Regions from separate parts of the Desulfovibrio sp. TomC genome, predicted to be linked through region 1. Evidence: predicted binding sites of a transcription regulator. Region 1 holds the regulator's gene; each other region holds the start of a gene.
The links. Region 1 encodes sigma-54, which starts transcription at its own class of promoters, with help from an activator protein. Its sites were predicted from a motif close to CTGGCACGGNNNNTGCTT; they were not measured.
Positions count from the first base shown of each region.

Region 2: a site for sigma-54 is predicted at 5,308-5,325, ahead of NY78_RS17670 (Spy/CpxP family protein refolding chaperone). Genes of this name have one in related genera too.
Region 3: a site for sigma-54 is predicted at 2,378-2,395, ahead of NY78_RS23665 (Flp family type IVb pilin). Genes of this name have one in related genera too.

Region 1 covers NZ_JSEH01000001.1:293,432-300,331, forward strand. The annotation lists gene rapZ (RNase adapter RapZ) at 1-157, opposite strand, end outside; gene NY78_RS01405 (PTS sugar transporter subunit IIA) at 245-694, opposite strand; gene hpf (ribosome hibernation-promoting factor, HPF/YfiA family) at 695-1,243, opposite strand; gene rpoN (RNA polymerase factor sigma-54) at 1,296-2,732, opposite strand; gene NY78_RS01420 (KdsC family phosphatase) at 2,862-3,398, opposite strand; gene NY78_RS01425 (CTP synthase) at 3,743-5,377, opposite strand; gene NY78_RS01430 (phosphoribosylformylglycinamidine synthase subunit PurQ) at 5,558-6,370, shown strand; gene tadA (tRNA adenosine(34) deaminase TadA) at 6,617-6,900, shown strand, end outside.
Region 2 covers NZ_JSEH01000022.1:21,705-28,604, forward strand. The annotation lists gene NY78_RS17650 (RNA recognition motif domain-containing protein) at 125-424, shown strand; gene NY78_RS17655 (glutamine synthetase III family protein) at 718-2,898, opposite strand; gene NY78_RS17660 (MerR family transcriptional regulator) at 3,277-3,576, opposite strand; gene NY78_RS17665 (alpha/beta fold hydrolase) at 3,805-4,626, shown strand; gene NY78_RS17670 (Spy/CpxP family protein refolding chaperone) at 4,740-5,231, opposite strand; gene NY78_RS17675 (cysteine rich repeat-containing protein) at 5,601-5,906, shown strand; gene NY78_RS17680 (sigma-70 family RNA polymerase sigma factor) at 6,020-6,667, shown strand; gene NY78_RS17685 (hypothetical protein) at 6,664-6,900, shown strand, end outside.
Region 3 covers NZ_JSEH01000008.1:89,111-96,010, forward strand. The annotation lists gene NY78_RS09420 (hypothetical protein) at 1-589, shown strand, start outside; gene NY78_RS09425 (Flp family type IVb pilin) at 792-968, shown strand; gene NY78_RS24650 (Flp family type IVb pilin) at 1,395-1,568, shown strand; gene NY78_RS09435 (Flp family type IVb pilin) at 1,998-2,174, shown strand; gene NY78_RS23665 (Flp family type IVb pilin) at 2,452-2,619, shown strand; gene NY78_RS09440 (PaaI family thioesterase) at 2,827-3,213, shown strand; gene NY78_RS09445 (hypothetical protein) at 3,234-3,443, shown strand; gene NY78_RS23670 (carboxypeptidase-like regulatory domain-containing protein) at 3,766-6,702, opposite strand.

The sequences.
Region 1 (6,900 bases):
CGTCGAACAGGTTCATGAGCTTGGGCACGAGGCTGACGGGCAGGCCGTCCACGCAAAAAAAACCCAGGTCCTCAAAGACCCGCAGGGCCGTTGACTTGCCGGAACCGGACAAGCCAGTCAAAATGACGATGATGAGGTCCCTGGCTGCATTTTCCATGGCGTCCTCTCCCCGGCCCGAGGCTTTAACAGATTCCCCGCGCGGCTGTGTGACAACAACCGCGCGGGGAGATGATTTCTGGCGGACCTAGGCGGCGGTGAGCACCTGCCACAAGGCGGCGTCGTTTTCGGCGTCCAGAAAGGCGCGCCGGAAGGTCTCGTCGGAAAGCAGCCGGGAGATGTGGGCCAGGATGCGCAAATGCAGACCCGCAACATGTTCAGGCGCCAGCACCAGGAAAAAGATGCGGCAGGGCTTGAAGTCCAGCGCATCGAAGCTGACGCCGGCAAGGCTTCTTCCAACGACGATGACGATGCGTTCGAGGCTCTCCATCTTGCCGTGGGGGATGGCCACCCCGTCGCCGATGCCCGTGGTGCCCAGATTTTCGCGGTCAAGCAGCACCTGATGGGCGCGTTTGGCGTCAAACTCGGGCCAGTGCGCCTTGATCGGGGCCACCAATTCCGCCAGCACCTCGGACTTGGACTCCGACGCAAGCTCCCCGATCACGAAATCGGGCTGGAGATAGTCCTCTAACCGCATTTAGACGCCCGTTCCAGGATCGATGAGGCCGAAGTCGCCGTTGCGCAGTCGGTAGATGACATTGGGCCGTTCGCTTTCGGAATTGATAAACACCAGGAACTCGTACTTGAGCGCCTCAAGCTGCATGGCGGCCTCTTCAACGGCCATGGGCTTGGGCTCGTACTTGTCCGTCTCGATGATGGTGGGGATGCGGCCGCCCTCGCTGTCCTCACTGATGCTGATGACGTCCATGCGGACCTGCTCGATGGTCTGGCGACGGCGGTCCTTCTGCTTTTCCCGGAATTTCTTGGCCTGGGCCTCAATTTTGTCGAGAATCAGGTCAATGGTGGAGTACATGTCCTCGGACACTTCGTGGGCCGAGATGTGCATGTTGTCGGCCTGGAAGATCACGTCGGCCATCTGGCGGGTCTTTTCCACAGCCAGATTGACCTGCAACTCCGAAGAGTCCACGGCCGTGGTGTATTTGGCAAGTTTTTCAAAACGCTTGCGGGCATAGTCCCGCAAGTGATCGGATGGTTCAAAATTTTTGAAATTAAAGGTGATGTTCATGTTATCCTCCGGGATGGCGTGGTGTGGGGCCGGGAAAACCCGGTCCGAAGCATCAGAAAACCGCCTTGCGTTTCGACGATGACTCGATGCCCATGGCCGTTCGGTATTTGGCCACGGTTCGCCGGGCGATGTTGATTTGCAGCTCGTCTTTGAGCATATCGGCGATAGCCTCGTCGCTGATGGGCTTTTTGGCGTTCTCGCCGGAAATAATGCGCTTGATCATGGCCTTGACCGACTCCGAACCAACCGTGGTGCCGTCGTCGAGCTCCAGCGAACTGTTAAAGAAGAACTTGAGCTCAAAAATGCCATGGGGCGTGGCCACGTACTTGTTGGAGGTGATGCGGCTGACCGTGGACTCGTGCATGCTGATGTCGTCGGCCACGTCCTTGAGAATGAGCGGCCGAAGCTTGGTCACGCCGTCCTCGAAAAAGCCGCGCTGAAATTTGACCAGGCTCTCAAGCACCTTATACAGTGTTCGCTGGCGCTGATACAGGCTTTTCATGAGCCACATAGCCGAGCGCATCTTGTCTTGCAGGTAGTCCTTATCCTTGTCTTTATTCGGGTTCGTGCCGTCGAGATAGGTCGTGTTGAGCCCCAGGCGGGGCATCCCTTCCTCGTTGAGCACGATAACGAAATCATCCCCGTATTTATACACGAAGGCGTCAGGACTGACGTAGATCGGGTCCCCGGAACCGTAGCTGGCCCCGGGCATGGGATCAAGGGTCTGGATCATCTCCAGGTATTCCTTGAGTTTTTCCATGGTCAGATGAAATTTTTTGCAAAGCGGCTTGTAGCGCTTCTTTTCCAGGTCCTCAAGATGCTCGCGCACCAGTTCAATGAGGATGGTATCTTCGTAGCCGCAGACCTCGATCTGGATCAGCAGACACTCGCTGGGCGTGCGGGCGGCCACGCCCACGGGATCAAGGCGCTGGAGGCGATGGAGCACCGCTTCCACCATGGCCGGTTCGGCCCCGGCCATCCCGGCCAGCTCTTCCACCGTGGCCTGCAGATAGCCCGAGGAGTCCAGGCTGCCGATGATGGCTTCCCCGACTTCCACTTCCTTGGGGGTAAAATTGGACAGATGCATCTGCCAGCCCAGATGCCCGTCCAGGGACGGCTTGGAGGCCAGCCGGGCGTCATAGGCCATGCCCTCTTCGGGAATTTCGGAATCGCGGGACTGAGACTGGCGGCCGGTGCTGGCAAAATCACCAAGGTAGTCATCCCACTCGGCGTTTTTGAGCAGCTCCTTCTCCATGGCTGCGTCCGTGGAATTGCCGGTCGGCCCGAGGTTGTCTTCGGCCATGACCCGTTCAGTTGGCCGGTCGTCCTCGACGGTCTCCTCCAGCATTGGATTTTCCAACAGCTCCTGCTGCACGCTCTCAAGCAGCTCCAACCGGGAAAGTTGAAGGAGTTTGATGGCTTGTTGCAGCTGGGGGGTCATCACCAGCTGTTGGGAAAGCTTGAGCTGCTGCCGCAGTTCCAGGGCCATGCTTACCGCCGTGCGCGTGAGTCGTTTGCGTCCAAGGGTTCTACTCGGTTTGGACGGCGGCCCACAGCCAGCCCGCCCAACAAAAACCATGCCACAATTGCGACCTCGTGGCAATCGGCACAAGCGGCCCTAGTCGAGGAACCACTCATAGGCAGCCCCGAGTTGCCCCTTGGCTGCCAGGATAAACCGCACAGCCTCGCGGACCGCCCCGTGCCCCCCACCCCGGCGCGAGACCCACAGGGCCAGCTCCAGGATCTCCGGTTGGGCATCGGCCACGGTCATGGGCAACCCGACCAGCCCCATGGGGCCGGCGTCCACCCAATCATCGCCCAGATAGGCGGTCTGTTCTGGCGAAACACCCTGGCGTTCCAGAATACCCCGCAGCACGCCCATCTTGCGGTGATGGCCCGGGTGGTACTCGGCAATGCCCAGATCGGCCATGCGCGCGGCCACGGCCGGACTGTCCAGGCCGCTTATGACCGCAACAGCCAGTCCGACAGCCTGGGCCGCCATGAGGCCCAGGCTGTCATGGACATGAAACCGTTTGGTCACCTCGCCACGAGCATCGACATAGATGCCGCCGTCGGTCATGACGCCGTCGACATCAAGAACCAGCAACGCCACTTCCCTGGCCCGGCTGGCGGCCAGATTCGCATCCTCAGGCATACAAAACCTCCAACGGCCGGAGCACACTTCCTCCCCGACCCAAACGCCGCTCCTGACAGACAAGACCCCAATGCCCAGACGCAGCCGGCATGTCCCGCCCAACGGGGCGATCATAGCCAAAAAACACCGAAATGACCAGCAGATAGAGGTGTTTTTCCTGCTCTCATGGCAACGGGACAAGGAGCACGCCTTGGGCCTTGGCCGCCCTGGTCTCTTCCCTGGCCCCAGGACACCGCGCATAGCCAACGAGCCCGGCAGGCCAGACGGGCCCCAGTTACAACGAAGCCGTCCGGGAGAAAGTCGCTTCCCCCGGACGGCCGTCAGACGTGCCTCGCGTGAGCAGGCTAGGCTTTCTTGCAGCGTTTGGCCGCAGTCACAAATTCCCGGAACAGCGGATGCGGGCGCATGGGGCTGCTCTTGAATTCCGGATGGAACTGGCAGCCCAAAAACCAGGGATGTTCCGGCAACTCGACCATTTCCACCAGTTCGCCGTCAGGCGACAGTCCGCTCAGGACCAGTCCACCCTCCTCGAAGGCGGCGGCGTAGGCCTTGTTGAATTCGAAACGATGGCGATGGCGTTCGGAAATTTCGCCGGTTCCGTAGGCAGCGGCGGCCCGGGTGTCCGGGGCAACGACGCAGGGATAGGCACCCAGGCGCATGGTGCCGCCCTTGTCGCTGGAGGGATCGCGATGTTCGATGGTCTGGGTGCGGAAGTCATACCACTCGCGCATGAGGTAGATGACCGGGTGCGGCGTGGTCAGGTCGAACTCCTCGGAGTTGGCCCCGGCCAGCCCGAGCACGTTTCTGGCATATTCGATGACCGCGCACTGCATCCCCAGGCAAATGCCGAAGAACGGCACGCCCTTGGTGCGGGCATATTCGATGGCCGCGATCTTGCCCTCAACCCCGCGCGACCCGAAGCCGCCCGGGACCAGGATGCCGTCGATGCCAGCCAGGGTGGCGGCCACGTTTTCCCGGGTCAGTTCTTCGGAATTGACATAGACAAAGCGGACCGACACCCCGGCGTGGATGCCGCCGTGGACCAGGGATTCGTGCAGGCTCTTGTAAGCTTCCTTGAGATCGACATACTTGCCGACAATGGCAATCGACACCGTGCCGGAGGGATGCTCCAGACGGTCCATGAGGTCGTGCCACGGCTCCAGTTCGGCGTTTTTGGCCGGCAGGCGCAGCAAAATGGCGATTTTCTGGTCTACGCCCTCGCCATACAGACGAAGGGGCAGCTCATAAATGTTTTTGACGTCCACGGCCGTGAACACGGCATCGGCGTCCACATCGCAAAAAAGCGCGATCTTCTGTTTGATGTCCTTGGCCAGGTCCACTTCGCTGCGGCAGATGATGATGTCGGGCTGGATGCCGATGGAGCGCAGTTCTTTGACGCTGTGCTGGGTGGGCTTGGTTTTGACCTCGCCGGCCATGCGCAGATAGGGAACCAGGGTCAGGTGGATATAAAGGGCGTTTTCCTTGCCAAGCTCCATGCGCAACTGGCGGATGGCCTCCAGAAACGGCTGGCCCTCAATATCGCCGACTGTGCCGCCAATCTCGATAATGGCCACGTCCTCATCCCGGGCCACGCCCAGGATGGAGCGCTTGATCTCGTCGGTAATGTGGGGGATCACCTGGACCGTGCCGCCCAGATAATCGCCCCGGCGCTCTTTCTGGATGACGCTGAAATAGATGCGTCCGGAGGTAAAATTGTTGTTCTGGCTCATGGGAACGCCGAGATAGCGTTCGTAATGGCCAAGGTCGAGGTCGGTTTCGGCCCCGTCGTCGGTCACGTACACCTCGCCGTGCTGGAACGGATTCATGGTGCCGGGATCGACGTTGATGTAGGGATCGAGTTTCTGGATGGTGACCTTGAGTCCCCGGGCCTGGAGCAGCGCACCGATGGAAGCGGCGGCGAGTCCTTTGCCCAGAGAGGACAGCACCCCTCCCGTCACGAAAATAAACTTGGTCTTCATTGCTGATGCCGTCCTTGTTGTACTGGGGGCCGCCCCGGCGACCCCGGCGGTTTGCGGCCGGAAACCACACCTTTGGCACGGCTCCGGTTGACGCGGCCGGGGCGGCCCCGTATGTTCCGCTGCGCAAGGTACGCTTTCGATCCTAATTTTTCAAGGAACCCTTTGGGAGGATTTCCCCATATGCCCCAGGTGCGCACCCTCGTGATCACCGGCTTTGGCACCAACTGCGAGGTGGAATCGGCCCATGCCGCCCGCATGGCCGGCTCCGACGTCACGGATATTGTGTTTTTTTCCGACATCGTGGCCGGGCGGACAAGAATTGACGCCTACAATTTTCTTGTCTTTCCCGGCGGCTTTCTCGATGGGGATGATCTTGGCGCGGCCCAGGCCGCGGCCGTTCGCTGGAAACATGCCGCAACTGCGGCCGGCGAACCGCTTTTAACCCAGTTGCGGACTTTTTTTGATGCCGGCGGACTGGTGCTTGGCATTTGCAACGGCTTCCAGCTGCTGGTCAAACTCGGCCTCCTGCCGGCCCTTGGCGGCAACTATTTCTCCCGGCAGGTGAGCCTGGCCAACAATGATTCGGCCCGGTTTGAAGACCGCTGGGTGACCCTGACCGCCAATCCCGAAAGCCCCTGCGTCTTCACCAAGGGCCTTGGCCGCCTGGACCTTCCGGTGCGCCACGGCGAGGGCAAGCTCGTGCCCATGGAGCAAAGCGTCCTGGACGAACTGCTGGCCAGCGGGGCCGTCGCCCTGCAATACGCCGACCCGGCCACCGGGCAGATCACCATGGACTACCCAGCCAATCCCAACGGCTCGCCCCACGCCATCGCGGGCCTCACCGATCCGAGCGGCCGCATTCTCGGACTCATGCCGCACCCCGAGGCCTTCAATCATCCGACCAACCACCCCGGCTACACCCGGGGCGAACGTCCGACGCTTGGCACGGTGCTGTTTGAAAACGCCGTGGCCTATCTGCGCGCCCAGGCGTAGCGGCCCATCCGACTTCCCGGCAAGGCAGGGCTGACGCCGCTGCCTTGCCAACCGCAACTGTTTCTCTTCCGCCTCAGGCCCGCGTGTTGCCCAGGCAGGCCAGACAAATCATGGTAGGCCCCGCAGCCCAAATGCTCCCTGCCGGACGCGGCGGGCGCTGCCTCCTGTGTTGCGCTGCAACAGTGCGGTCCGATAGAACAGCGCTCAAACGTAGCCCATCCCATTTTGCCTCCCAAGGATGCCTCTATGGCTTTGAAGCCAGCCAAACGGTTTGACGCCGGAACAGACGCCCTGCCCCCCCCACCTCCGGGGTGGGCGAGTTACGAAGCGCTCATGGAACTCGCCCTGGAAGATGCCCGGCAGGCTGCGGCGATCGGCGAGTCGCCGGTCGGCGCGGTCATCGTGTCGGTCCACGGCGAGGTGTTGGCCCGGGCCGGCAACGCACCCATCTCCAGCACCGACCCGACTGCCCACGCCGAGGTGCTGGCCATTCGCCGGGCTGCAACCCAAATGAACAACTACCGGCTCCT
Region 2 (6,900 bases), on a different contig from region 1:
ATCACGGTAATGTGCCTCATTCCTAACAACGTGCATGATGACCTTCGCCCATTGGACATTAAGCGAAAGTTCAATCCCAACGACGAAATCAGCCCATGCCAAATACCGGAGCCATAGCTTAGCCATGTCGAAGAAACTGTACGTCGGCAACCTGTCCTTCTCTTCCACCGAAAACGACATCCGTGACCATTTTTCCGCCTACGGCGAAGTGTTGAGCGTCAATCTCATCACCGACCGTGAAACCGGGCGCCTGCGCGGGTTCGGTTTCGTCGAAATGGACGACGCTGGCGCTGCCGCTGCCATCCAGAACCTGGACGGCAAAGAGCTCGGCGGCCGCAGCCTGAAGGTCAACGAAGCCCAGGACAAGCCCCGCTCCGGTGGCGGCGGCGGCGGCAAGGGCGGCTACGGCGGCGGTCGCTGGTAGTCTGCACAGTCCGGCGTTTTTTTGCCGGACATGATGTCTTGGGAATGTCCTTCCCGACGGCATCGACATTCGCCTGAAAGGGCCGGAACGAAAGTTCCGGCCCTTTTACATTTCCGGACAGGCCAGCCACTCGCCGCCCGTGTCCAGGCGGCTCAACCGACCGTCAGGATGCCGTTGCCGAGCGCTCCAAACGGCCCTCTGCCCCCACCCTCTTCGCGCCCGACAACCGCCTGGACGCAAAAAAAGGGCCGCCCCAAACGGAGCGGCCCTTGTCCAATCCCGGGATCGGAGACTTAGCGGATAAACAGCATTTCCTGGTAGCTCGGCAGCGACCACAGGTCGTCGGCCACCACGGCTTCCAGGGCGTCGGCAACGGCACGGATCTCGTTCATGGCCGGCAGGATGGTGCAGCACATGTGCTTGGCTTCGGCCAGGGTGCCGTCAGCGCTGTGCTCCATGAGCTTTTCCAACTCGGCGGTCTTGGCCTGGATGTCGCGCAGCTTGGTCGTCACGCACTCCAGGGTGTCCATCTTGTAGTCATGGCCGATGGCCTTGAGGTTGGCGCAGGTGGCGGCCAGCTCGCCCTGGTAGCGCTCGGCGGCCGGGAAGATGATGGTCTTGGCCATGCGCACAACCAGATTGGCTTCGGTCTGAATGGTCTTGACGTACTGTTCGAGGTAGATTTCCTCGCGGGACTTGAGCTCGGCTTCGCTGAAGACGCCGTAGGTGGTAAACAGCTTGACGACCTCGGGGCTGGAGAGCACCGGCAGGGCGTCAGGCGTGGTCTTGAGGTTGGGCAGGCCGCGCTTGGCCGCCTCGGCATGCCATTCCTCGGAGTAGCCGTCGCCGTTAAAGACAACTGCGCCGTGCTCCTTGATGATCTCCTGGATGACGGACTGGACAGCGGCGTTGAGTTTGGCCGGGTCGCCGGCGGTAGCGGCTTCGAGCTTGGTGGCAATGTAGTCCAGGGATTCGGCCATCATGGCGTTCAAGGCCACCTGGGAGCCGGCGATGGACTGGCTGGAGCCGACGGCGCGGAACTCGAAGCGGTTGCCGGTGAAGGCAAAGGGGCTGGTGCGGTTGCGGTCGCCCGGATCCATGGGCAGCGGCGGCAGGGTGTCGACGCCGATGCTCATGATGCCTTTCTGCTTGGAGCCTTCGACCTTGCCCTTCTTGATCTGCTCGAAGACATCGGTGAGCTGCTCGCCGAGGTAGATGGACATGATGGCCGGCGGGGCCTCGTTGGCGCCCAGGCGATGGTCGTTGGACGGCGTGGCCACCGTGGCGCGCAACAGCGGGCCGAACTTATGCACGGCGCGGATGGCGGCGGCGCAGAACACCAGGAACTGGGCGTTGTCGTGCGGGGTTTCGCCCGGATCGTAGAGGCTGCCCAGTTCGGCGTTGCCGATGGAGTAGTTGAGGTGCTTGCCCGAGCCATTGATGCCGGCGAAGGGCTTTTCGTGCAGCAGGCAGATCATGCCATAGCGTTTGGCCACGGTGCGAAGCACGGTCATGACCATCTGGTTGTGGTCGGTGGCCAGGTTGCCGGTCTCGAAGATCGGGGCGATTTCGAACTGGCTGGGGGCCACTTCGTTGTGGCGGGTCTTGACCGGCACGCCGAGCTTGTACAGTTCGCGCTCGACTTCCATCATGAAGGACAGGACGCGGCGGGGAATGACGCCGAAGTACTGGTCTTCAAATTCCTGGCCCTTGGCCGACTTGGCCCCAAACAAGGTGCGTCCGGCAATGAGCAGGTCCGGGCGGGCAAAGACAAAATTGCGGTCGATCAGGAAGTACTCCTGCTCGGGACCGGCAAAGGAGCCGACCGGCAGCTTGGTCTCGACGCCAAAAAGGCTCAGCACCCGTTTGGCCTGCTTGTTGAGCGCCTGGGTGGAACGCAGAAGCGGGGTTTTTTTGTCCAGGGCCTCGCCGGTCCAGGACACGAAGGCCGTCGGGATGCACAGGAAAATGCCGTTGGGATTTTCCAGGATATAGGCCGGGCTGGTCACGTCCCAGGCGGTGTAGCCGCGGGCTTCGAAGGTGGAACGCAGGCCGCCGGACGGGAAGCTCGAGGCATCGGGTTCGCCCTGGATGAGCATCTTGCCCGAGAACTCGGCCACAGCGCCGCCCTTGCCGTCGGGAACCAGGAAGGAGTCGTGCTTCTCGGCAGTCATGCCGGTGAGCGGGTAGAACACGTGGGTGAAGTGGGTGGCCCCACGTTCGATGGCCCAATCCTTCATGGTGTTGGCCACGGTGTCGGCAATGGAGGCATCAAGCTTTTCGCCAAGCTCGATGGTCTTTTTAAGCGACTTGTAAACATGCTTGGGCAACCGCTCGCGCATGACCTTGTCGTTGAAGACATTGCAGCCAAACATTTCGGTCGGCTTGGTCTCGCTGAAATTCAGGGGGGCATGAGCCGGCTTGTAATTGATGATCGCCGAGATCGCGTCCAAACGAGCCTTGATTCCGCTCATAGGGTCCTCTTGCATTTGTGTTGAACAGGTTACACGCCAAGGCCCCGCGCCAGGCTTGCCCGCCCGTGGCCGCGCCCATTTTCCGGCGCGCCCGGGGTCGAATACGGCATTGTTGCGTCGCGGCGACCCGTTGCCGACCGGGACGATTCCCTCGTCCTTCGCCCTGGCCGGCCTTGAAAAATTCCGCCTCTCGCCACGCGCCCGGTTTCTCTCCACCCGTGCGCGCGCGAACTAGCAATAATGTAAAACTACCCCCCCGTCCAGAGTCAATACGGCCCCGGGACAGGCTTCCAGGCCGCCCGGCCAGGGGCGCAGCCGCCGAACCGGACCGGAACACTGGCAAAATGCCAAACGACTTTTTTGTCGAAGCAGCGCCGCCTAGACGTCGAGCATGCGACGGATCGCCGTCAGTTCCTCGTAAACCTGCCGCAAGACTCCGGCGTCGCGTCCAGAGTCGGCCAGCCGCCGCCGCGCCCCGTCGATGGTCAGCTTTTCCTCATAGAGGAGCGTCTTTATGGTGTTGACCAGGGCGAGGTGCTCTTTCGTGTAGGCTCGCTGGCCTTTTTGGGTGCGCACCGGGACCAGTTGGGGGAATTCGGTTTCCCAATAGCGCAGCACAAAGGGTTTGAGTCCCGTCAGACTGGCGATCTCGCCGATCTTATAGGTCTTTTGCAGCATATCCACCCTTTTTGCGCCAAGCCGGACGCCGGGTCAAGTGCCGTCCGGGAGAGAAATCTTCCAAGATTCTCTTCCCGTCGTAACCAGGAACGCCTATCTTCTGGACGGTCGGGCCTCGTTCCCGGCCCCGGCCCGCCCGGACAGGACCTACACGCCGGGTGGTCTGATCCACCCAAACGCCGGTCGATCCCGCAAGGGACCAGCCACAAACCTCAAGGAGATGCGACCATGGCGACCATTACCACCAAAGACGGTTCGACCTTATACTATAATGACTGGGGCTCCGGCCAACCCGTGGTTTTCAGCCATGGCTGGCCGCTTTGCGCCGATGCCTTCGAGGACCAGATGTTCTTCCTGGCCTCCCACGGCTTCCGGGTCATCGCCCACGACCGCCGGGGGCATGGCCGGTCCAGCCAGCCTTGGCAGGGCAACGATCTTGACGCCTATGCCGACGATCTGGCCGAACTGACCACGGCCCTTGAGCTCAAAGACGCCGTGCACGTCGGCCATTCCACCGGCGGCGGCGAAGTGGTGCGCTACATCGGCCGCCACGGCACAGGCCGGGTGGCCAAGGTCGTGCTCATCGGCGCGATCCCGCCGCTGATGCTCAAGACCCCGGCCAATCCGGGCGGCCTGCCCATCGAGGTTTTCGACGGCATCCGGGCCGGGGTGCAAAAGGACCGCTCCCAGTTCTTCAAGGATCTGACCCTGCCCTTTTACGGCTACAACCGCCCCGGAGCCGCGATATCCGAGGGGGTGCGCCAGGCCTTCTGGCGGCAGGGCATGATGGCCGGGTTCCCGGCCGCCTACTTCTGCATCAAGGCCTTTTCGGAAACCGACCTGACCGAGGACTTAAAGAAGATTGACGTGCCCACCCTCTTCCTGCACGGCGACGACGACCAGATTGTGCCCATCGACGCCTCGGCCCGGGCGGCCGTGAAGCTGGTCAAAAACGCGACCCTCAAGGAATACCCGGGCGGCGCGCACGGCATCTGCACCACCCAAAAGGATATGGTCAACGCCGATCTCCTGGCCTTTTTACAGGCATAAGCCCACCCCGCAGCCCCCAAAAAAAGCCCCGGCGCACAGGCGTCGGGGCTTTGGCGGTTTCCTGGGACGGCTTCGCGCACAGGAGCATCGGCCGGCTCAACCATGCCCGCCCGTTACGACAGATTCCCCACAATCCAGGCATCGAGTTGCTCTTGGCGCTCCAGCCGCCGGGCCTCAATCTTCTCCCGCAGCGCCTCGCGCAGGGTGTCGCGCTTGGCCCGCTGCTCCGGGGTCAGCACAGCGTCAACGGCCGCCTTGACCCGCCCGCGCATCACGGCCAGCTCGATAGCCGCCTCCGCAACCGTCCTGGCCCCGGCCCGGACCGCCGCCTCGTCGCCAGGGGTCTTGGCCATGGTCGCGCCCAGGGCCTGCGCGGCCGCTTTGACGGTTCCCCGCAAGGCCCGCATGGCTTCCCGGTTGGCCTTGAGGATGCCCGCCACGTCCCGCTTCTGGGCGGGGCTGAGGTTGAGCGCGTCAAGCATTCGCACCAGGCCCGGCCCCTCTTCGGCCGGGGCGCCGCCGCCCGTGGCGCCGGACCAGGCCGTCCCGCCCAAGAGCAGCAGCCCGCACAGGGCCGCCGCCAGAATCAGTTGTCGCCGCATCATGGTTCCTCACTTGCTTGTTGGGGTTGTCGCGCCCCGGCCGGACAGCAGTCCGCCCTAGGCGCGCCGGACGGTCGGCAAGCCGTGACCGTCCCTTTGGCCATGATACGGGGCCAAGCGCGTTTCCCCCCGGTCAGGGATCCCTCCGGGCCGTCTTCCCGGTGCGGGCAACAGCCTCTCCCCGCGTCAGCAAAGCGGCATCCCTGCCGCCAAGCCGCGTCCTGCGCCAACCGGCAACCAGCCGCCCCATCCGGCTGTCATTTCCAGACCACAGCAATAAAAAAAGCGGGGGGTTGGCCGCTCCCGCCCGTATCATCAGGCAAACGCCGCCCACAAGCGGCCAACGACAACACCCCAAGCGAGGACCCGACCATGCCGTTCGTTTTCACCCCCTTGGCCCTGCCGCGCCTGTCCAAACCCCTGGCCGTCGCCCTGGCTGCCGTCTGCCTGTTGGCCGTTGCCGTCCCGGCCCCGGCCCAGCAGCCGGCCGGGGCGTCCGGCCAGTCCCTCAAAGAGGCCTGCAAGGGCGATTACAAGACGTTTTGCTCTGGCGTGCAGCCCGGCGGCGGCCGCATCGTCGCCTGCCTCAAACAGAACGCCGACAAGGTCTCGGCCGGTTGCAAGCAGGCCTTGACGGCAGCCCGGTCGGCGAAGCAGGCTCAGGGAGCCGGTCAGTAGGACAACGCCTAACCGCGCCGGCTGCCTGCACGGCGCGGCGCGACACGACCGGAAAGGGGCCACGCCGGCACGTCCCGGCCTGCCCCGCAACCGTGACCCACCGGACGGAAACCGTGGAGAAATGCTGGCCCTTTGGCGGATGGCTGCCGCTTCCCCGTCGCCTGACCGGGCGCAGCTCCGACGCCGCGCCGCCAGCCCGGGACTACGCCGCAGCCGGCGACGACCTCCTGGCGGCCTGGTCCGGAGCCGGCGACCGCCAGGCCTTTGACGCCATTGTCCTGCGACATGGAGCCTTTGCCCTGCGGGTGGCGGCGCGCCTGACCCGCGATCCGGCAACCGCCGAGGACGTGGCCCAGGAGGCTTTCCTGCGCGCCTGGGGGGCCATTGGCCGCTTTGACCCGCAGCGTGCCCGGCTGACCACCTGGCTTTACCGCATCGTGGCCAACTTAAGCCGCGACACTGTGCGCCGCGCCCGGCCCGAGCCCCTGCCCGAAGGCTTTGATCCGGTCGATCCGGCCGCTGGCGCGGAAGAGCGCATCGCCGCCGGCCAGCAGGCCCGGGCCATGGCCGCCGCCCTGACCGAACTGCCGGACAGGCAGCGGGCGGCCTTGGCCCTGGTCTACGAAGAAGGCCTGTCCGGGGCCGAAGCAGCCAAGGCCCTCGGGGTTACGGCCAAGGCCGTGGAACGGCTGCTCGCCCGGGGCCGCGAATTTTTGCGCAAACGGCTGGTCGATCCGGCCGCCAAAGGAGGCCCGCCATGATGTCCTTGTCGCGCTTTGCCGCCCTGGCCGCCAGCTACGGCGGCGATATCGGCCGCTGGCCCGAAGCATTCCGGGACGACGGGCGCAGGCTCGCCGCCGCCTCGCCCGAGGCAGGCAGGCTGCTCGACCAGGCCGCCCGGCTCGATGCGGTCCTGCTTGACGCCGGCCGGCGCGAGGCTGAAACGCTGTTGTCTGCCGGGGCTGCAGACGCGGCCCTGGCGCGGCTGCGGCGA
Region 3 (6,900 bases), on a different contig from region 1:
CGATCCCTACGCCAAAACCCCGGACGCGCCCCAGCTTCTGGCCGACGACGTCCTGGTGGTGGTGGACGGGGCCAACCAGCTCCTCGACATTTTCTATCGCGACGCCGCCGGCTGGCAGGTCGCGCCAGCCAGGGTGGGCGGACGGCTGGGTTCGTCCCAGACCCGTCTGGCCGGAGACGGCATCGCCCTGTCCTCCCTGGCCCTGCTGCCGGCCCGGACCATTGAAACCGGGGCCGTCTCGCCCCTGGAGCTGCGCTTTGGCCAGGGTTTTTCCGCCCCGGAGCGCGCGATCACGGGCGATGTGGTCTGGGCTGGTCAGACGGCCCAGGCGTCCCTGGACAATGCCGGCCCGCTACCGGTCCGGGTGCGTCTGGCCGGTTCGGTCGTGGCCATGTCCCCGGTGCGTGTCCGGGTGAGCGCACCCGGGTTGGAAACCGTGCTCGACTGCACCGCCCGATCCACGCCCCTGACCCTGGAGCTGACCCTGCCCCCGGGGCGCAGCCGGCTGACGTTTGCCGCCGAGGGCGATACCGGCACAGCGGACAAACGCTTCGGCCTGCTCGGGCTGACCCTGCGCGCCGCACCCTGATACCTGGGAACACCGGCTCCACGGTTGCTGGAACGTCGCTCCGGCACTCCACGCCGGCTGGACCAAAGCCGCCCCGACCATGGATATAATCCTGACATATCAAGTTGTTAAAAAAATGGCCCGCCCTGGCACGGCTCCTGCTTATTGAAAGGCAAGAGACGCACAGGGAACCAAAACAACTTTACATACCAGGAGAACCGCCATGTTGACCGCCATCACCAATTTCATCCGCGACGAAGAAGGGGCCACGGCAGTTGAATACGGGCTTATGGCCGCTCTGATCGCCGCCGTCATCATCACCGCCGTCACCGCCGTCGGCACCAGCCTGTCCAAGCTGTTCGATGGAATCTCCACCTCCCTGACGGCCGCTGCCTCCTAAGTGCACTTGGCTTCGCGAAGCAAAAAGGCCGTCCCCGGCTACCGGGGACGGCCTTTTCCTTTGGAACGCGCCGCTTCTCCCGAGTTTCTCCCCCGTCCCCAAGAGCCGGCCATAGCCGGCAGCACCCACCCCACCCGCCCACGGCCGGGCAGCCGCAGCCGAGCCGCCCACAGCCGGGCTGGCAGGTCCGAGAAGGACCATACCAGGCCAACCGCTGCGCCTGGCCTGTCCTTTGGGCTCCATTTCTCGGGGAGCGGCTCAGGCCCGTTCCATCAATCCTGGAGCGAAAAGCCCGTCAGAATTATTATCCCTTGTATTTAAAGCATGTTAAGATGACCATCCAGATTGGCACAGCCTGTGCTTTCTCTTGGTTCAGAGACGCACGCAGGGAACCAAAGCAACTTTACATACCAGGAGAACCGCCATGTGACCGCCATCACCAATTTCATCCGCGACGAAGAAGGGGCCACGGCAGTTGAATACGGGCTTATGGCCGCTCTGATCGCCGCCGTCATCATCACCGCCGTCACCGCCGTCGGCACCAGCCTGTCCAAGCTGTTCGATGGAATCTCCACGTCCCTGACGGCCGCTGCCTCCTAAGCGCACTCGGCTTCGCGAAGCGAAAAGTCCGTCCCCGGCTACCGGGGACGGACTTTTCCTTTGGAACGCAGCCGTTTCACCCGAGTCCCCCTTCCCTTCCCAACAGCCGGCCATGGACGGCAGCCCCCAACCGTGTCCCCTCCCCGGCGGACAGCCCGGCCAAGCTGTCCGAGCCGCTGTCCCGGCGGCCTCGTCCGAGGAGGACCATACCAGGCCAACCGCTGCGCCTGGCCTGTCCTTTGGGCTCCATTTCTCGGGGAGCGGCCCAGGCCCGTTCCATCAATCCTGGAGCGAGAAGCCCGTCAAAATTATTATTCCATGTATTTAAAGCATGTTAAGACAACCATCCAGGTTGGCACAGCCTGTGCTTTCTCTTGATTCAGAGACGCACAGGGAACCAAAGCAACTTTACATACCAGGAGAACCGCCATGCTGACCGCCATCACCAATTTCATCCGCGACGAAGAAGGGGCCACGGCAGTTGAATACGGGCTTATGGCCGCTCTGATCGCCGCCGTCATCATCACCGCCGTCACCGCCGTCGGCACCAGCCTGTCCAAGCTGTTCGATGGAATCTCCACGTCCCTGACGGCCGCTGCCTCCTAAGCGCACTCGGCTTCGCGAAGCGAAAAGTCCGTCCCCGGCAGCGGGGACGGACTTTTGTTATGGAGCGTACGCCTCTTCGCGTCACCTCCCCCGGCCGGTCTAATTCCTGGAAATCGCCCCGGCATATTCCACTGTTTCTGGATTACCGCCTCAGGACGACCTGTATTCCGCCGGTTATCAAGGCGGTTACCAATTCCATTGCTTTGGCATGGCCTGTGCTATCGTCTCCCCAAAACCCTTCGGGGAGCACGTGCCCTTTCCGGTCGGGAGAAACGCCATGCCGCCAGCCATCACCAGGTTTATCCGGGACGAGACCGGGGCCACCGCAGTTGAATACGGACTCATGGTCGCTTTGATCTCCACGGCCATCCTCGTCGTCGTCACCGCCATCGGCGTCTCCATGGCCACGATCTACCAGCGCATCGCCGATACGATCAGCCCCTAACACCGGGACGTTGGCCCTTTCGCAGAGACAAACAACCGGCAACACGTCGGCATTCCGCGGCTTCCCCAAACAACGCACCCATTCCCCAAGAACTGCACCGGGCGAACGGCCGCTCCAGACAAAACGCCGTCCCCCTCAACGGGAGACGGCCTTTTCGTTTGCCGGGAAAGGCCCCTTTTGGCATTCTGGGTTCAAAGGAGCCTGACTTTGAACGCCAACACCCACCTCCGCATCAATCCCGACCTGTGCGGCCGCCCCATATCCCTGGCCCCGGGGCAGGCCGTGGCGCGGCTGACCGCCACGACGGCCATGGCCGCCGACGACCGGGGCCTGGTCCACGGCGGCTTTGTCTTCGGCCTGGCCGACTATGCCGCCATGCTGGCGGTCAATGATCCCCTCGTGGTGCTCGGCGCGGCCGACATCCGGTTCACCGCCCCGGCGATTGTCGGCGATGAGCTTGAGGCCGAGGCCACGGTGCGGGAGACCGCCGGCAAAAAGCGTCTGGTGGATGTCGTGGTGCGCCGGGAAGCCGAAACCGTGCTGACCGGCAGTTTCACCTGTTTTGTCCCGGCTGCCCACGTCCTTAGCCGCTGAGAACCCTCCAAGGAGCCCGCATGAGCTTTACCGTTCACACCCCTTCCCCCGCGACCGAAGAGCCGCAGTTCGACTGCATGTTCTGCGACAAGCCGGCCCTTGTCTCCTCCGAGGCGGCCCGGACCGAAACCAGCCGGACGGTGGAGGTCTTTTGCCGTCACTGCGGCGCCAGAAAGACCGTGGCCACGCAAAAAAACAGCGACAACACCCAATGGGAACTGGCGGACTGATCCCGGCTCCCGCCCAAGGCGACCGGCCCCGGCCCAACACCCGGCAGCTGAGGGCATACCTCCCGGACGGTTCCCGGTCTGGAAAGAAGGGGGCAAAAAAAAGCGGGGCGTCGCCCCGTCCTTGCGGCCCCGGACCCTGCGGGAATCCTGGCAGGGAGACGCGCCCGGCGTTCCAGGCCAAGGCCCCCTGTGCCGCCGCCTTCCATTCCCACGGACTGCAGGGACCGGTCTCCCAAAGGCCCGCCTCCAGCCCTCAATAACGAAGTCCGGATGCCCCGCCCGCACTCGGCGCATCCGGACCCGTGTGGGATTGGGGACGCTGTTACTGGCCGTCCAACAGCAGGGCAGGGCCGGCGATCGACGAGGCCATGGCCGGCAACGTCATGTTCACGTTGCCGAGAACGCCGCCCCCGGACGTGGCAATGCCGACAGCCTGGGCACAGGTCGACACCCCGGTCGTACCGTTCCAATACTGGTCCAGAAACCGCTGGCTGGTGGCGGCAGCCTTCGTGCCGACATAGACGCTGCCGGCCGGCAGTCCATACATCGAATAGGTGCCGTCATACAGGGACAAGCCTGTGGCGAGGTATGCACCGTCTGCGCAGGCGCTTGCAGCCTTGGCCCAAACAGAAATACAACCCAGCCCGACGTTGCCGGTCTTGGTGAGCCTGCCGCGAATGATCTCGCCATGGGGCATCGTCAGGTTGACGCCGCTGGCGGGCGTTGCGGCCGCTACGGGCACGGCCTGGGCAGCGGAGCAGGAGCCGGAGCCTGTTCCCCCGTTATACCAGGTTATGGCCTGGTCGCTGCGACGTAGAGCCGGACTCGTTGTCACGTAGGCCGTGCCGACCGGCACGCCGCGCAGGGTGTACGTTCCATCCAGATAGCTGATGGCGGATGCGCCAAACGAAAGAGCCGTTGTGGGACAGGCCTGATCGGTTGCCGTGACAATGACGCCGTACAGAGGCTTGTTGTCGGAACCAAGCACGGTGCCGGCAATGGTTCCGCCCACGGGCAACGGCACATCAATCCCGGAAACCGTCTGCCCGGCAACAACAGGGATGACCAGGGAGTCCTGGCTCGTGGCCGCCGCCCCGGTCGCGCTCTTCCACATGGGGACATAGGTCCCGCCGCTCCCGTACACATGGGCCTTGCCCGTCGGTATCCCGACAAGGGTGTAGACGCCGTTTGCGTCGGTGGTGGCTGTCGCGGCCTGGGCCATGGAGCAATCCGTTTCCACTGCGGCCATGACCCCCATCCCAGACAGGCCGTTCAGGTTGCTGTCTGTGATCTTCCCGGTAATGGTCCCGCCCTGGGCCAGCTGCATATTGATGCCCGAAACAGTGGTCGACGGCGAGACCGTCAGGGGCCGGGCATTGGCCGGGCCGAACACGCCACCTGAACCATTCCACCAGGCAGGCACCGCATTGATGCCGGACGAGGCGCTGTTGGCTTCGATAAACACCTGCCCGGGGACACCAGAGAGGGTATAGACGCCACTGGGATTGGTGGTCGTTGAGGTGAAGCTGCTAATGGAATTCACGGGGGCCTCGGCATAGGCCCGGATGCTCATACCAGACAAGGGTGAGCCGTTGTGGTCGACTATGGCGCCGGTCACGGTGCCGCCAGCTTCAAGGACAAAGTCCACGCCGCCAACCGGAGTCGCCGTGGTCACGGAAACGCCTGTGGCCCGGTAGCGGTTCAGGTCGCCCACGCCGCCATCCCACCATTTGCGCACGAAGTTCTGGGAATTGGCCGTGCCGTTGGCATAGAGCAGGGCATAGCCCAAGGGCACGCCGCTGATCGTATAGGTGCCATTGGAGGCTGTAGTGGCCTGATTGATATAGTAGCCCTGAGCGTCGTAGGCCTGGACGGCAATACCACTCAAGGGGTTGGCAGAAACACCATTGACAGTACCGGAAATAGATCCGCCGAGCTGCATGGAGAAATTTGTTCCAGACACTGTTGAGCCGGAACTTACAGCCACAGGCACGGCACTGGAGCAATTAAAATTCCCGGTTGCATCATCTCCCCACAGGGGGATGTATATCCGAGTATTGTAATAATATGCTCTAATAAAATAGCTTTCATTCCCTGGAACAACCAACGAATACTCACCAGATTGATTCGTGTATGCGCTAGCGACGTTATTTGTCTGACCACACGGCGATCCAGTGAATGCATAAACGCTCATATTTGCCAAAGCACTGCCATTAGGCGCCTTGACCGTCCCGGTAATTTTACCGCCAAGGCTAAGCGAGAACTCAATGCTGGACGTCTGGTTGACAGACACTCCAATACCAAGAGCGCCACTACAGTTCGTAGTGCCACTTCCCGCGTTCCACCAGGGCAGGATATAGGACAAGCTGGAATCGTTCGTCCACGGTTTGGCATACACGGTCCCCGGAGGCACGCCATACGCCGTCAGCTCGTTGCTGCCTTGCGTGGCCGGATAACTCGGCAGATTCTGGGTATTGCAGGCAGCTCCGGGATAGAGCAGCAGTCCCAAATTATTAACTGCTGCTCCGGCTGTGTCCTTGAACGTAGCCTTGACTGTCCCGCCGGCCAACAGTTGCATATTGATGTTTGTGGCCGGAGTGCTGCTGACCACTGTCACGGCGACGGAGTCATTGTAGTTGGTGCTTCCGGATACACCGTCCCAATACATCCACTGATAGTTCTTCTCGGCAGTGGCCCCGGACGACTGAATGTAGACAGTTCCTTCCGGAACGCCCGTCATCGTAAAGCTGCCATCCGAGTTTGTCAGCACTGAAGCGATGGGATTACCCCCACCCATTTGTTTCGATGCGTAGGCAGTGACAGAATAACCCGCGATTGGGTTATTTCCAACGTCCATCAAGTGACCTGAAATAGTCCCTGTCCCTGCCATGGCCAGGGTGAAACATAAAAATACCATAACAAAAAACAAGAGAAATGTTCTCAGATACTGCATTAGTTTCCCTCTCTTCAAGTAAATGGCCGCGACTTTGATGTGCGCATCAAAAAAAACATCACTAGTTTGATGAGACAATAAACAGACAAACTTCACAACAAAGTGAACTATTTGCCGCAGACAACGGTCGACGTCAACCAGGAAGAACCGTCTGACAATGTCGCCATCCTCAGACAAGGATTCACCAAAAGGGTACGGCAAAATAGAATTGGCAGCATTACGCCGATCATCAAACCGCTTTCTGCTATAGCACAATACAAATTGGAATACAGACCGCAAATCGAATGCTCCACTGTCTACCAGCATGGAATATTGACCCCCTTGAGGGCGAAATCAGCGTCGAAAATTGACCCCCTTGGCAGCCCCCTTAGATGTCTCGGATCACCAGAGATACAAGGGGTACCGCGAGGAGATGCTGATAGTGGAGACGATCAAAAAGGTCCGGCTGGCGGCGCGACGCGATGGAAAATCCATTAAGCAGATTGCACGAGAACTGAGGTTATC